Regions from separate parts of the Microbacterium sp. UCD-TDU genome, predicted to be linked through region 1. Evidence: predicted binding sites of a transcription regulator. Region 1 holds the regulator's gene; the other holds the start of a gene.

Region 1 (5,976 bases):
GTGTGCCCGGCAGCCTGAGCCTGCGTCTCGGCCACCTGCGGGCAGAGCACGATGTCGCCGAGCAGGCCGGGAGCCGTCGGACGGTCCTCGGTGCCGGGACGCAGCTCGTCCATCGGGAAGCTCAGCACGTCGGTGGGACCGGGCTCATCCATCCACTGCACGTGGAGGGCTTCCATGGCTCCCTCGTCGACGAGGACGATCGCCACCTCGGCATCCGGGCTGACGTGCAGCTGCGCGAGGTTGAAGTCCGTCAGCCGCTGCAGCACGGCCTCGTCGACATCGATGGCCGACTCGTTGTTGATCTCGATCATGAGAGTCCTCGTTTCGGCGCGCGGTCACGCGGTCCTGGTCGTTGTGCTCCCCTGCGCTCGGCACGATTGGCGAACTCGGCCGCCTGTTCGCGCTCGAACCGCTGCGCGGTGCGCTTCTCGTCGTATTCGCTGTACGCGTCGACGATGCGTCCGACCAGCGAATGCCGCACGACGTCATCGCTCGTGAGCCGGGAGAAGTGGATGTCGTCGATGCCGTCGAGCACGCGGGTCACCAGGCGGAGTCCCGAAGATCCCTGCGGAAGGTCGACCTGCGTGATGTCACCGGTGACGACCATCCGCGTGCCGAAGCCGAGACGGGTCAGGAACATCTTCATCTGCTCGGGGGTGGTGTTCTGCGCCTCGTCGAGCACGACGAAGGAGTCGTTGAGGGTACGGCCGCGCATGTAGGCGAGGGGCGCCACCTCGATCGTGCCGGTCGCCATGAGGCGCGGGACGATCTCGGGGTCCATCATCTCGTTGAGCGCGTCGTACAGCGGGCGCAGGTACGGATCGATCTTGTCGGTCAGGGTGCCGGGGAGGAACCCGAGCCGCTCCCCCGCCTCGACGGCGGGACGCGTGAGGATGATGCGGTTGACCTCTTTGCGCTGGAGCGCCTGCACGGCCTTCGCCATCGCGAGGTAGGTCTTGCCGGTGCCGGCGGGACCGATGCCGAACACGATCGTGTTCTCCTCGATCGCGTCGACGTACTCCTTCTGCCCGAGGGTCTTCGGACGGATGACCTTGCCACGGGTCGTCAGGATGGCCTCGCCCAGAACTTCACTCGGACGCGGGCCCCCCTCCTGCCGCAGCATTCGTGCAGAGCTGGAGACATCGCTCGGGGCCAGATCATGGCCTGCCCTGGTCATCTCGAGAAGCTCTTCGACCAGTGTCTTCGCCTTCGCGACCGCATCGGCGGTGCCGCTGAGTGTGATCTCGTTGCCGCGCACCAGCACCTGGACGTCACGGTGCTCCTTCTCCAGCATCCGCAGAAGCCGGTCCTGCGGCCCGAGCAGCTGGACCATCGCGACGCCGTCGGCGTAGATCTTCTCGACCGCCTCCGGGGGCTGGCCGCCGAGGCTCCGCTCCCGGGGTTCGTGGTTCTCAGGCACCGACGCTCTTCTCGGTCAATCCGCCGGCCAGCACATGCGCGTGGACGTGGAAAACGGTCTGTCCGGCGTTGGCGCCGGTGTTGAAGACGAGGCGGAAGTCGCCGTCTTCGGTGTGCTCCTTGGCGAGCGTCCCCGCGAAGGCGATCATCTCGGCCAGCAGTGCGGGATCCCCCGCAGCGAGTTCGGTGACATCGCGGTACTCCGCGGACTTCGGCACCACGAGCAGATGCACCGGTGCCTGCGGGGCGATGTCGCGCAGAGCGAAGAGGCGGTCGGTCTCGCCGATGATCTCGGCAGGGATCTCCCCGTTCAGAATGCGCGTGAAGATCGAGGTGTCCGTCATGCCGACAAGTCTACTGACCACAGCGACCCTGCAGCCGTGAGCCGGTCGTCGTGTGCTCGCGGGACCGTCACCATCGCCCGAGCGCGACCGACAGCACGGCGATCGCGGCAGGTCCCGCCGTCGAGGTGCGCAGCACCGTGTCCCCGAGGAGCACACGTTCCGCCCCCGCCTCCGTCAACCGGCGGAGCTCCTCCTCGGAGATCCCTCCCTCCGGCCCCACGACCAGCACCAGGTCACGGCCGTCCGGTTCGATCTCCGACAGTCGCACGGGCGCGGTCGGATCGAGCAGCAGAACGCGCTGCTCACGCGCCCGCTCGGCGAGCTGCGTGGTCGACACCGGCGCGACGACGTCGGGGAGCCAGGCGCGGTGAGCCTGCTTGGCCGCCTCGCGCACGATGGTGGCCCAACGTTCGCGCCCCTTCGCCGCCTTGGGTCCCTCCCAACGCGACACGCTCCGGCTCGCCTGCCAGGGCACGATCTCGTCGACGCCGAGTTCACACGCGGCCTGCACGGCGAGCTCGTCGCGATCGCCCTTCGCCAGAGCCTGGACCAGGACGATCCGCGGCGTGGGCGCAGGATGCTCGACACGCTCCGCGATGCGCACATCGACGCGAGCGGGAGACACCTCTTCGGCGGTCCCGGCCAACCACACCCCGGCACCGTCGCCGACCGTGACCGCCTCGCCGATGCGAAGTCGTCTCACGACGGCTGCGTGCTTCGCCTCGGCCCCGGTCAACGACACGAGGTCGCCGACGGCGGCATCCGTCGACGACTCGACGAGGAAATGCAGTGCCATGATCAGTGGCTGCGGAAGCGGTCGCGGAGCTTGGAGAAGAGTCCCTGCTGGAACTGTGCCAGCTGCGGCTCGGGCGACTTCGCCTTCTTCGCGAAGTCCTCGATGAGCGCCCGCTGCGCGGAATCCAGCCGCGTGGGGGTGAGCACCTGCACGCCGACGCGCAGGTCGCCCCGCTGCGTTCCACGAAGCGGAGTGATGCCCCGGCCCTTGATCGTGAGCACGTCGCCGGACTGCACGCCGGGGCGGATCTCGAGGTCGACCTCGCCGTCGAGCCCCTGGATCTTGGTCTCGGTGCCGAGGATCGCATCCGTCATCGACACCTCCAAGGTCGCGAGCAGGTCGTCGCCGTCACGGCTGAAGGCCGCGTGCGGGTTGACCGTCACCTCGACGTAGAGGTCTCCGTTCGGTCCGCCCGCCTTGCCGACCTCGCCGGAGCCGGGAAGCTGCAGACGGAGCCCGGTCTCGACGCCGGCCGGGATGTCGAGCGACACCGTACGGCGCGAACGCACACGGCCCTGGCCGCCGCAGGTGCCACAGGGGTACGGGATCGTCGTGCCGTAGCCCTCGCAGGTGCCGCAGGGCTGGGAGGTGACGACGTTGCCGAGCAGGCTGCGGACCTGACGCTGCACGTGACCGGAGCCGCCGCAGATGTCGCAGGTGACCGGGGAGGTGCCCTCCTGGCAGCACGAACCCTGACACGTCTCGCACAGCACCGCCGTGTCGACGTCGATGTCACGGTGCGCTCCGAACACGACGTCCCCGAGATCGAGCGTCACGCGGACGAGGGCGTCCTGGCCCCGCTCTCGGCGCGAACGCGGACGCGCACCGCGTCCGCCGCCCTGCGAGGCACCGAAGAACGTCTCGAAGATGTCGCCGAACCCCCCGAACCCGCCGAAGTTCCCCGCAGCGCCGTCTCCGCCGCCCATGTCATAGCGTCGGCGGGAGTCGTCGTCGCTGAGCACGTCGTACGCGTGCGTGACGAGCTTGAACTTCTCCGCAGCGTCTTCTCCCGGGTTCACATCCGGGTGCAACTGCCGTGCGAGACGTCGGTACGCCTTCTTGATCTCGTCGGTGGAAGCGTCTCGGGACACCCCGAGAACCTCATAGTGGTCCGCCACGATCGCCTTTCTGCGTGTGTACTGTCGGCGACCGCGTCAGCGGCCGGCCTCGTCTTCATCGAGCATCCGCGACAGGTAGCGGGCCACGGCCCGCGCTGCGGCGAGGTTGCTCGGGTAGTCCATGCGCGTCGGCCCCATCACGCCGACTCGTGCCGTGCCACTGGGCGCGGCGTAGTTGCTGGCGACGATCGACGCCTCACCGAGCCCGAACGGGGCGTTCTCGGTGCCGATGCTGGCGGCGAGCCCGTGCTCGTCCGTCACCATCTCACTCATCAGACGCAGCAGCGTGACCTGCTCCTCGATGGCTTCCAGGAGAGGGTGGATGCTACCGCGGAAGTCCTGCTCCCGGCGCGCGAGGGTCGCCGCTCCCGCCATCACCAGACGCTCCTGCCGGAATCCGCCGAGCTCGTCCACGACGACACCGGCGAGCGTGCGCAGCACTGCATCCTGGGGTTTCTCCTCTGCGGCCAGCAACGCCTGCAGGCGGTCGGAGGCCTCGCCGATGCCCTGACCGGTGATCAACGCGGACAGTCGGGCACGAAGCACCCCCATATCGGCCTCGTCGATCGCCTCCGGGAGGACGGCCATGCGCTGAGAGACACCACCCGCATCGGTCACCAGCACGATGAGAAGCCGATTCGGCGCCAGCGCGACCAGCTCGACGTGCGTGACGTGTGCGCGCGCGAAAGAGGGGTACTGGGCGAGCGCGACCTGTCCTGTGAGCTGCGTGAGCACCCGCACCGTGCGGACCATCAGGTCGTCGAGGTCGGCCGGCTCCCCGAGGAACGACTCGATCGCCGAACGCTGAGCCGACGAGAGCGGTCGCAGCTGGGCGAGGTGATTCACGAACACCCGATAGCCCTTGTCGGTGGGCACGCGCCCGGACGAGGTGTGCGGAGCCGTGATGAGCTCTTCGTCCTCGAGCAGCGCCATGTCGTTGCGGATCGTCGCCGCGGAGACACCGAAGGAGTGCCGGTCGACGATGGATCTGCTGCCGACGGGCTCGTGGGTCTCGACGTAGTCCTGCACGATCGCGCGGAGAACCTGGAGTCCTCGCTCTGTGACCATCACCCTTCCCTTCCGCTGGCACTCGGACGTTCAGAGTGCCAATCCTACCCCGTGCAGCTCGGGATTCTCCGTACCTCGGGCGCACGACCCTAGGATGACGCTCATGACCACCTCGCCTCAGGCCACCCTGTCGAGCGGCACCGTCCGCGGCACCGAGGAGGCCGGGATCGTCCGCTATCTCGGCATTCCCTATGCACAGGCACCGTTCGGGGAGAACAGGTTCCGCGCACCGCGTCCGGCCTCGGCCTGGGAAGGGGTGAGAGATGCGACGCGGTTCGGTCCGACCCCTCCCCAGGTTCCCTACGCCGGTGCCATCGGCGAGCTGCTGGGTTCCGTGCGCATCGAGGGCGACGACATCCTCACCGCGAACGTGTGGGCGCCGGCGGATGCTTCCGGTGCGCCGGTGCTGCTGTGGATCCACGGCGGCGCCCTGGAACGAGGCACCGCTGCGCTGCCCCTCTACGACGGCACGGTCTTCGCCACAGCGGGCATCGTCTTCGTCTCCATCAACTACCGACTGGGTTCGGAGGGCTTCTCGGTGCTGGAGGGCGCGCCGCGAAACCTCGGTCTGCGCGATGCCGCCGCCGCGCTGGAGTGGGTGCACCGCGAGATCAGCGCGTTCGGCGGTGATCCGGCGCGGATCACCGCGATGGGCGAGTCGGCCGGCGGAGCGATCGTCGCCGGCCTCCTCGCTCGCGACAGCTCCCGCGAGCTGATCAGCAGGGCCATCATCGAATCCGGGCCCCTCCAGGCGCAGACGGCGCGGAAGGCGGGACGGGTGACCGCACAGCTCGCGAAGCGGCTCGGGGTGCGAGCGGACCGCGAGTCCTTCGCGGCGCTGGCACCCGAGCAGCTCCTGGACGCGCGGCGGGCGCAGGCCGCGGGGTCGTCGCCGCTCGGCGGAGCACCGGGCTTCCAGTTCGCGATCGACCCCGACAGCCTTCCCCGGTCGCCGCACGAGGTGCTCGCAGAGATCGACACTCCTCTACTCATCGGCAGCAACACCGACGAGTATCGGCTCTGGTTCCCACCCGAGGTGCTCGCGGGCATCAGCGAGTTCAAGATGCAAGCCGCCCGGATCCTCTCCCGGATTCGCCGGCGCGCGGTCGCCGAGTACCGCTCGGCCTTCCCCGGAGCGATCACCGGAGAGATCTTCGGGCAGCTCGTCACCGACATGATGCTGCGGGCACCCCTGAGTCGGGTGGCGGCCGCTCGTCCAGACGCGACGCAC
Region 2 (8,399 bases), on a different contig from region 1:
TCGGCTCGTGCAGGACGACGACGCCGATGAGGAACTGCATCACGGGGGTGATGAACTGGATCATTCCGATCACGGTGAGGTGGATGCGTCGGGTTCCTGCGGCGAAGAGCAGCAGGGGCACCGCTGTGGCGACGCCGGCGAATGCCAGCAGCAGCGCGTGCGGCCACCCGTTCGCCCCCATCGTGATCCCCGTCGTCTGGGCGACGACGATCAGCTGCACCACGGCGATCGGGATGAGCCAGAAGGACTCCAGCGTCAGACCGCTGACCGCATCGACGGCGGGACCGATCTTCTTCTTGATGAGCCCGTAGACCCCGAAGGACGCCGTCAACGACAGGGCGATCCAGGGGAAATCGCCGTAGGCGACGACGATGACGACGACCGCGATCGCCGCGATCGCGATCGCGGCCCACTGCAACCTGCGGATGCGCTCCTTCAGCACGAAGACGCCCAGCAGCACGGTCGTGATCGGATTGATGAAGTAGCCCAGGCTCGTCTCGACGACGTTCTCGCTGAGGGTTCCGATCAGGAACACCTGCCAGTTGACGTAGATCAGAAGACCGGCCAGGGCCGTCCACCCCAGCAGCTTCGGCTGTCGGAGGATGACGCCGAATGCCGCCCAGCCGCGCGTGAACGTGAGCAGCAGGAGGCAGAACACGAACGACAGCAGCACGCGCCAGGCCACGACCTCCCACGGCCCCGTCGGAACGAGGAGCAGGAAGTAGAGCGGAAGCACTCCCCAGAGGAGGTACGCGGCACCGGCATAGGCCACTCCGGCGGTCTGCGTGGCACGAGTCGTCTCTGGGGGCACCGCACAACCCTACGCCCGCGGCGGCATCGTGCCCTCGGCCGCCGGCCGCTGGGGCAGAGTTCGGCAGGAAACCGATGCCCGGTGGCGGACGCAGAAGGGGCCCGGATGCGAAGCGCATCCGGGCCCCTTCGAGGACGTTGACCTCACCCCTGCACGAGGGGTGCGAATCAGATTCCGCAGATCAGCGGACGACGACCGCCAGGACGTCGCGAGCCGACAGGACGAGGAACTCGTCTGCGCCGAACTTCACCTCGGTGCCGCCGTACTTGCTGTAGAGCACACGGTCGCCGACGGCGACGTCGAGCGGAACACGGTTGCCGTTGTCGTCGATGCGGCCGGGGCCGACCGCCACGACCTCGCCCTCCTGGGGCTTCTCCTTGGCGGTGTCGGGGATGACCAGGCCACTCGCGGTGGTCTGCTCGGCCTCGACCTGCTTGATGACGATGCGGTCCTCGAGCGGCTTGATGGAAACCGACACGGTCTACCTCTTCTTTCTTGACGCTGACACGAAAGACTTGTTCGCACTCTCAACCCGAGAGTGCTAATCCAGTCTAGGCGCTCGGCTGGCACTCACGCAATGCGAGTGCCAGCGTGCGGCGCGGGCAGTCCCGCCGGACGGGCAATTAGGCTGAGCACGTGGAGATGTCCGAGCTGCGCGCCCTGCTGACCCCCGACGGTCTCGAGCTGCTCGACGCGGTCGGGCCCATCGAATCGACCGCCGACGTGGCCCGCACCGTCTCGCGGCTGCGCGCGGCCGGCCACTCCCCCGAGCTCGTCTCCGCCGTCGTCGGACAGGCGCACCTGCGATCCAGGGCCGCAGCGAAGTTCGGGCCCTTCGCCGCACGCATGCTGTTCACCCGCGCCGGGCTCGAGCAGGCGACGAGACTCGGGGTCGCAGCCCGTCACGCGCAGCGGATCCGGCACGCCGGATTCACCCGCGTCGCCGACCTCGGCTGCGGCATCGGCGGCGACGCGCTCGCCTTTGCCGGAGCGGCGCTCGACGTGCACGCCGTCGACGCCGATGAGGTCACCTCGGCCATCGCCGCCTACAACCTGGCGCCCTTCGGCGACAGCGCCGCGGTGGGCCACCTCACGGCGGAAGACGCCCTCTCGTCGGTGGAAGCGGGAAGTGCGATCTGGATGGATCCGGCCCGACGCACCTCGGGGCACAGCGAGACACGACGAGTCTCCGCCGACGACTACTCCCCCTCGCTGGACTGGGCGTTCGATGTGGCAGCGAGCCATCCGACCGGCATCAAACTCGGACCCGCGCACGACCGCGACGCGCTGCCGGCCGACGCCGAAGCGCAGTGGGTGAGCGCCGACGGCAGCGTCGTCGAACTCGTCGTCTGGAGCGGCGCGCTCACCCGAGAAGGGGTCCGCCGCGCGGCCCTGGTGATCCGCGACGAGCGCTCGCACGAGCTCACCGCCCCGGCGGACGCCGCCGACGAGCCGGTGCGCGAGCTCGGCGCCTTCCTGCACGAACCAGATGGCGCCGTGATCCGTGCGCGTCTGATCGGCGAGGTCGCTCGAAGTCTCGACGCGGGGATGCTCGACGAGCACATCGCCTACCTGACCTCGGATGCCGCGCTGACGAGCCCGTTCGTGCAGTCCTTCCGCGTGCGGGAGACCCTGCCGGCGAACCCGAAAGCGATCAGCGCCGCTCTCAAGGCGCACGGCATCGGACGCCTGGAGATCAAGAAGCGCGGCGTCGACGTCGATCCCGCGGCCTTCCGCAAGAAGCTGACGCTGCGCGGCGACCAGGAGGCGACGCTGATCCTCGCCCGTATCGGCGATCAGCGTCGCGCGATCCTCGCCGACCGGGTACCCGCGGCGGGCTGAGATCCGCTCAGCCGTCGGGGTCGCGGCCCGGCGGCTCGACCACGATCGGGTCACCCGGAGGCGCTTCGACCCGTACGGTCTCCTGCGGCACTCCTGAGGAGGCTGGCGCCTCGCGGATGACCAGATACGGCGTCTGCCACCTCGTGAATCGCGCCTCGACCACCGTCGAGCCGACCTCCGCGCCACCGACGCCGTCGATCCGCGCTTCGATCCCCGACTCCCCCGCATCGCTGGGAGACTCGCACGTCGTCAGATCACCGGCGTCGACGATGAGGCACTTCTCGACCTCGCCCTGCTCCGACACGCGGTCGCCGACCCATACCGGCTGCGTCCGGAATGATCCGACGATCGTGAGGGAGAAGGCGAAACCGTCGTCGGCCAGTTCCTCGGCCCGTGCGCGCTCTGCGCCGGCGTACTGCGAGGACAGGGCCGACGACATCGACCACCGCTGGAGAGCGACCATCGGCTCCCCCGCTGTCGACACGAGCATCGTCGCGCTCACACCCCCCAGACCCTGGGTGTCGCCTTCAGGATCGTCGATCGGAACGGGGAAGGACACGCTCAGGCCACGCCCGATGTCGCCGGTGGGAAGGCAGTTCGACTGCGAACGGTCGCCGATGTCGAGGATCAGGCACACGACGCCGCCATCGTCCTTGGTCGCGTACCAGGCCACCGCATCCTCGTCCTGGGCGACCGCAAGGAGTGATCCGCTGTCGAAGTCGGCGGCGGCGAGCGCATCACGGCGCTCCTGCTGCGCGGCGGACAGGGCGATGCCGTCGGCGCGTGTCGCGAACAGCGCTCCGCCGATGCCGATGCCGAGTGCCACCGTCACCACCGCGAGCGCCGACACGCCCACCCGGTACCTCCGCAGGACACGACGAAAGGCGCGGAGCGAGCGCCGATCCTCGGTGATCTCCTCAGGCTCGGGAGCGTCGACGAAGGCGGGCTCGCCATCATCATCGGGAACATCGGCCGGAGCGGGGGACGACTGCTCTGGCGACGATTCCACACGGGTCTCGACAGCGGAAGGCGTCGCCGACGACCGTCTCGCATCCTCCAGCTCCCGCAGCCGCCGGGTCTCGGCAGCCGTGAGGATGCCGTCACGGCCATAGGCGCGGCGCTGGAGCGCCCGCAGCTCGTCAGCGTCCGTCTCCGCCGGCACCGTCGGCACCCCCCTCACGTGTGATCATGAGCGAGGAGCTCCCGTCGCTCCAGGTCGGAACCTCCAGGCGTGCGACCTCGCCGCTCTCCTCATCGACCACGTTCAGCACCAGCGTGGCGCGCTGCTCCTGCAGGGTGAGCGCATCGGCGCAGACCCGAGGGAACCGGTCATCCGAGCCGTCGTAGATCAGACAGGTCTGAAACGAATCGAGCGCCATCCCCGTCCACACCGGCACCTCACCGTCGTAGCCGATGACCCAGAGCGAGTTGATCTCGAACCCCTGCGCCGCGATGCGCTTCGCCTTCTCCGCCTCACCGGCGTTCGCGTATGTCACACCGTTGGTGGTACCGGGTCCGTACTCCGCCGTGTGGGTGGATACGGCGGGTTCGCCGGACGCGGTGAACATCATCTGCACGTTGAGCTCGCGCCGGATGTCGTCCTTCGACTCCACCGTGACCGCCCCGAAGAGCCCCGAGCCCTCGACGGTCTGCGTGCGCTCGCAGTTGGGCAGCGCCGACGCGGAGGTCGCCACGAGCAGGCAGGTGATCGCGCCGTCGTCCTTGGTCGCCGCGGAGATGACCGCCCCCTGCTCGACGGCGAGGGCGCGCACCGATCCCGGGTCGTAGCGCCCTCCGGCGATCAACGCGCTCTGCCATTCCTGCTGCTGCGCGCTCAGGGCGACCGAGGTCGCAGCCGACCGGCCGAACAGCAGCCAGCCCACGCCGACCCCGACGATGAGCAATGCCGCGACGGCGAGCACGGCGGGCCGCCAATGCGCGCGCCACAGGGATCTCACGGACTCCCCGGTCCCCGGTGAGCCCTCTGCGACAGGCGACGGGCGCGGCTCCGCAGCATCGAGTGCCGCGGCCTCGACGCCCTGATGCCCAGCCTCAGCGCTCGCGGAATCAGCGTCATCCGGCGACTCCCCGGAGTCGGGAGGGGACACCGCATCGGCGGTCGGGGCGAAGTCGAGCCCCACGGGTTCGACACCCGGGGCGACACGGCGCTCCTCCAGCACGCGCAGTCGCACGGCGTCGGCATCGCTGAGCGACGCCTCGCGGCCGTAGGCCCGCGCCTGCAGGGAGCGCAGTTCCTCGAGCTCGTCCGCGTCCAGCATCGGCTCAGCCGAGCCTCTCGAACTGCATGCCGGCCCAGACCAGCCAGCCCAGGCTGTAGACCGTCGCGCAGAGTCCGAGCACGAGCGCCCAGCGGGCGATCGCGCGACTCTCGACAGGGCGACGCAGAGACATGATCGCTGCGACGACCGCGACCACGGCGACCGGGATGCCCCAGCCGACGAAGAACGACGCCCCGAGCGCGACGATCGCCGCCAGCAGCGCCCACGGCGCCAATCGGGTGTCGTCGACCGGCATGGATCCCGTCGACGGCTCCCACTCCGTGTCGTCGGGAGCATCGATGTCGGGACCGGTCGCGACGACCGGCTCGATGCCGACCGGACCCGTCGGCAGCCTGGTGTATCCGTCTCGGCGGGCACCGGGAAGACGGGCGGACCCTGCCGGGTGCTCGACCTCGTCGCTGGGGCCCTCGATACGCGCCGCCGGCGTCGCCGAGGACCGCGCCTCGGGAGTACCGGGGACGTCGCTCATACCGACACCGCTTGCGCGATCTGGATCTCGGTCACGGGCAGCGTCGAGTCCGCGCCGAACGCCAGGGTGGATGGGCGCCGGCCGGAGGAGATGAGCTCGGATGCGAGGGCGGCGATCATCGCGCCGTTGTCGGTGCACAGCGACAACGGCGGGATGCGCACCGTGACGCCTGCAGCCTCGGCGCGCTCCAGAGCGACCTCGCGCAGACGCCGGTTCGCGATGACTCCCCCGCCGAGCAGCAGTCGCGGCACACCGAGGTCGGCACAGGCGGCGAGCGCCTTCGTGACCAGAACGTCGACGACCGCCTCACGGAAGCTCGCGGCGACATCGGCGAGGGGAACCTCGACCCCCTCGGCTTCGCAGCGCTCGACCCAGCGGGCCACGGCCGTCTTCAGCCCCGAGAACGAGAAGTCGTAGCGGTGCTTCGCCAGATCGGAAGCACGGGACAGGCCACGGGGGAACCGGATCGCCTCCGGGTCGCCGTCGGCGGCTGCACGGTCGATCTCCGGACCACCCGGGTACGGCAACGACAGAAGGCGGGCGACCTTGTCGAAGGCCTCGCCCGCGGCGTCGTCCATCGTCTCCCCCAGCAGTTCGACGTCGGTGGTGAGGTCGCGCACATGAAGCAGCGAGGTGTGACCGCCGGATACGAGCAGGGCGATCGTGGGGTACTCGAGCGGAGCGGAGTCGGCGGTGAGGATGTCGGCGGCGATGTGGCCGACGAGGTGGTTCACGGCGTAGAGGGGCTTGTCGATCGAGACGGCGAGGCCCTTCGCCGCCCCCACGCCGACCATCAGTGCTCCGGCGAGTCCTGGGCCGCTCGTGACCGCGACGGCATCGAGATCGTCCAGGCGCACACCCGCCTCGGCGAGGGCGGCATCGATCGCGGGCTGCAGCGCCTCCAGGTGTGCCCTGGCGGCGACCTCCGGTACGACCCCGCCGTACCTGGCGTGCTCGTCCATGCTCGACGCGATGGTGTTCGACAGCAGGGTGCGTCCGCGCACGATGCCGATGCCCGTCTCGTCGCAACTCGTCTCGATGCCCAGAACCAGCGGCTCGCTCATGCCTTCGCCTCCTCGGTGGCGGTGACGGGCACCGTGCGACGGCGCAGATCCAGACGCATCACGATCGCGTCGACGTCGTCGGGCTGATAGTAGTGGGGACGGCGGGCGATCTCCTCGAATCCCTCGGCGAGGTAGAGTCCCTCGGCCGAAGGGTTGTCGGCGCGCACCTCGAGGAACACCTCTCGTGCACCGCGTGCTGCGGCCGCCGCGAGCAGCGCGCGCAGCAGGATCCTGCCCCGCCCCTGGCCGCGGTGCTCGGCGAGCAGGGCGATGGTCTGGATGTCGGCGTCGGCGCTGCCGTGGAGGGCGCGCACTCCGCCGTATCCGATCACCGCACCGTCGTGCTCGTCCACGAGGTAGCGGCCGTGTGGGCTCGCGAGCTCGGCGGCCATGGTCTCCGCGCTCCAGGCGTCTGTCGGGAAGGACCGGTTCTCGATCGCCATGATCGCGTCGAGGTCTTCGACCGTCGCGTCGCGGAGGGTCATGTCCCCACCTTCTTCGGCGCACCGGGAAGCGTCACATCGGGGTGACGCATGTAGAGAGGTTCCTCGCCGGCGAGCGTACGACCGGCGGCGAGCGCACGGACCCCGACCCGCGCGAGATCCGATGCGGAGAGCGTCGTCACATCGATGCGTCGGATGCCGTCGAGATGCGCGTCGGCGTCGGCGGCCCGCACGAGCACGGTGTCGGCGACGACGACCGGGATGCCGTCGTCGTCGAGACCGTCGAACACGGTGATGGCGACCTCGCGCCGACGGGCGTCGGTGACGATCGCGAAGGGAGCGGTCTCGCTCTCCAGCGCCGTCAGAGCCGCGCCGAAGTGGCTGGGGACGGGGACGACGGGAAGGCCGCGTCCGAGTGCGAAGGCACGCGCCGCGGCGATGCCGATACGCAAGCCGGTGAAGGGGCCGGGCCCCATGCCGGCGACGACGTGGGTGATCTTCGCGTCACCCACCTCGCGGAGCACGTCGACGAGGAGGTCGCCGATGACCTCGGCGTGGCCGAGAGGGTCGACGGCACCGGCTTCGGCGCGTCGCTCCCCGTCGGCATCGATGAGGGCGACAGCCGTGCCCAGGGAAGTGTCGACGGCAAGGATCACGACTCCAGATTAGCCGCCGTCCCGCCAGGGAGCTCCCCGCAGGCGCTGGAGGCCCCGGGGTCAGCCGAGCGGAGCGCGCAGCGGGTAGTCCTGATCCTCCAGGATCACCTGCGAGGCGGCTCCCGTCGTCTGGTTGACGATCACGGGGGCGAGGAGGTTCACGCTCACGCCCTCGGAGGACGGATGGGCGACGACGAGGATCAGCGCGTCGTCCGGCGATGCGAGCGCCAGACCGTCTGCCTGCTCGTCGGTGAGGGTCGGCGCGTACGCGCTCAGCACCGTTCGAGGATCCACCAGGTACAGACGCAGCTCGGCGTCGTCCACGGCCCGCAGCGAGAACAGCCCGTCGGCACCGTCGACGGGGGTCAGAGCGAAATCGACGTGGGGGGCGAGTCCTGGCGGCGGGGCGAGGAAGGTCAGTGCGGCGGTCATCGGAGGAAGTCCATGAGTGAGGGCTGGAGCACGCGCGCATTCACCGCGAGCGCGGAGCGGTACACGAGCTCCTGCGCCTGCAGGCGCACGAGCACCTCGATCGAATCGACGTCCTCCACCGCCGTCCTGCGGGACTCGAGGGACACGGAATTGTGCACTGCCGCCTCCTTGGCGCGTTCGATCTGCGACTGTCTGGTTCCCACCGAGCCCTGCACGCCGAGCATGGCCGTGCGGCGGCTGTCGATCTCGCCCAGACGGGGGCCGACGTTGGTGCCGGAGCGGAGGTCGGCGACGATCTTGTCCACGAGCGCGAAGACCGAGTCGTCTCCGGTGCCGAAGACCGCGGCACCGTCGGTGTCGACACGGACGGATGCCGCATCGG

The links. Region 1 encodes HrcA, which represses chaperone genes, less so after heat shock. Its sites were predicted from a motif close to TTNGCACTCGNNNNNNNCGAGTGCNAA; they were not measured.
Region 2: groES (co-chaperone GroES) is a predicted target of HrcA. The motif match lies at 1,375-1,401, and genes of this name have one in related genera.

The regions. Positions count from the first base shown of each region.
Region 1 is NZ_KB454447.1:246,748-252,723, reverse strand. Features, by position in the region: gene ybeY (rRNA maturation RNase YbeY) at 1-311, opposite strand, end outside; gene D514_RS31540 (PhoH family protein) at 308-1,333, opposite strand; gene D514_RS31535 (HIT domain-containing protein) at 1,413-1,763, opposite strand; gene D514_RS31530 (16S rRNA (uracil(1498)-N(3))-methyltransferase) at 1,831-2,559, opposite strand; gene dnaJ (molecular chaperone DnaJ) at 2,562-3,677, opposite strand; gene hrcA (heat-inducible transcriptional repressor HrcA) at 3,714-4,745, opposite strand; gene D514_RS31515 (carboxylesterase/lipase family protein) at 4,849-5,976, shown strand, end outside.
Region 2 is NZ_AOSO01000005.1:234,233-242,631, reverse strand. Features, by position in the region: gene rarD (EamA family transporter RarD) at 1-811, opposite strand, end outside; gene groES (co-chaperone GroES) at 993-1,289, opposite strand; gene D514_RS21200 (class I SAM-dependent methyltransferase) at 1,448-2,653, shown strand; gene D514_RS21195 (hypothetical protein) at 2,661-3,815, opposite strand; gene D514_RS21190 (hypothetical protein) at 3,793-4,932, opposite strand; gene D514_RS21185 (hypothetical protein) at 4,937-5,422, opposite strand; gene tsaD (tRNA (adenosine(37)-N6)-threonylcarbamoyltransferase complex transferase subunit TsaD) at 5,419-6,486, opposite strand; gene rimI (ribosomal protein S18-alanine N-acetyltransferase) at 6,483-6,971, opposite strand; gene tsaB (tRNA (adenosine(37)-N6)-threonylcarbamoyltransferase complex dimerization subunit type 1 TsaB) at 6,968-7,585, opposite strand; gene D514_RS21165 (flagellar assembly protein FliW) at 7,646-8,017, opposite strand; gene D514_RS21160 (flagellin) at 8,014-8,399, opposite strand, start outside.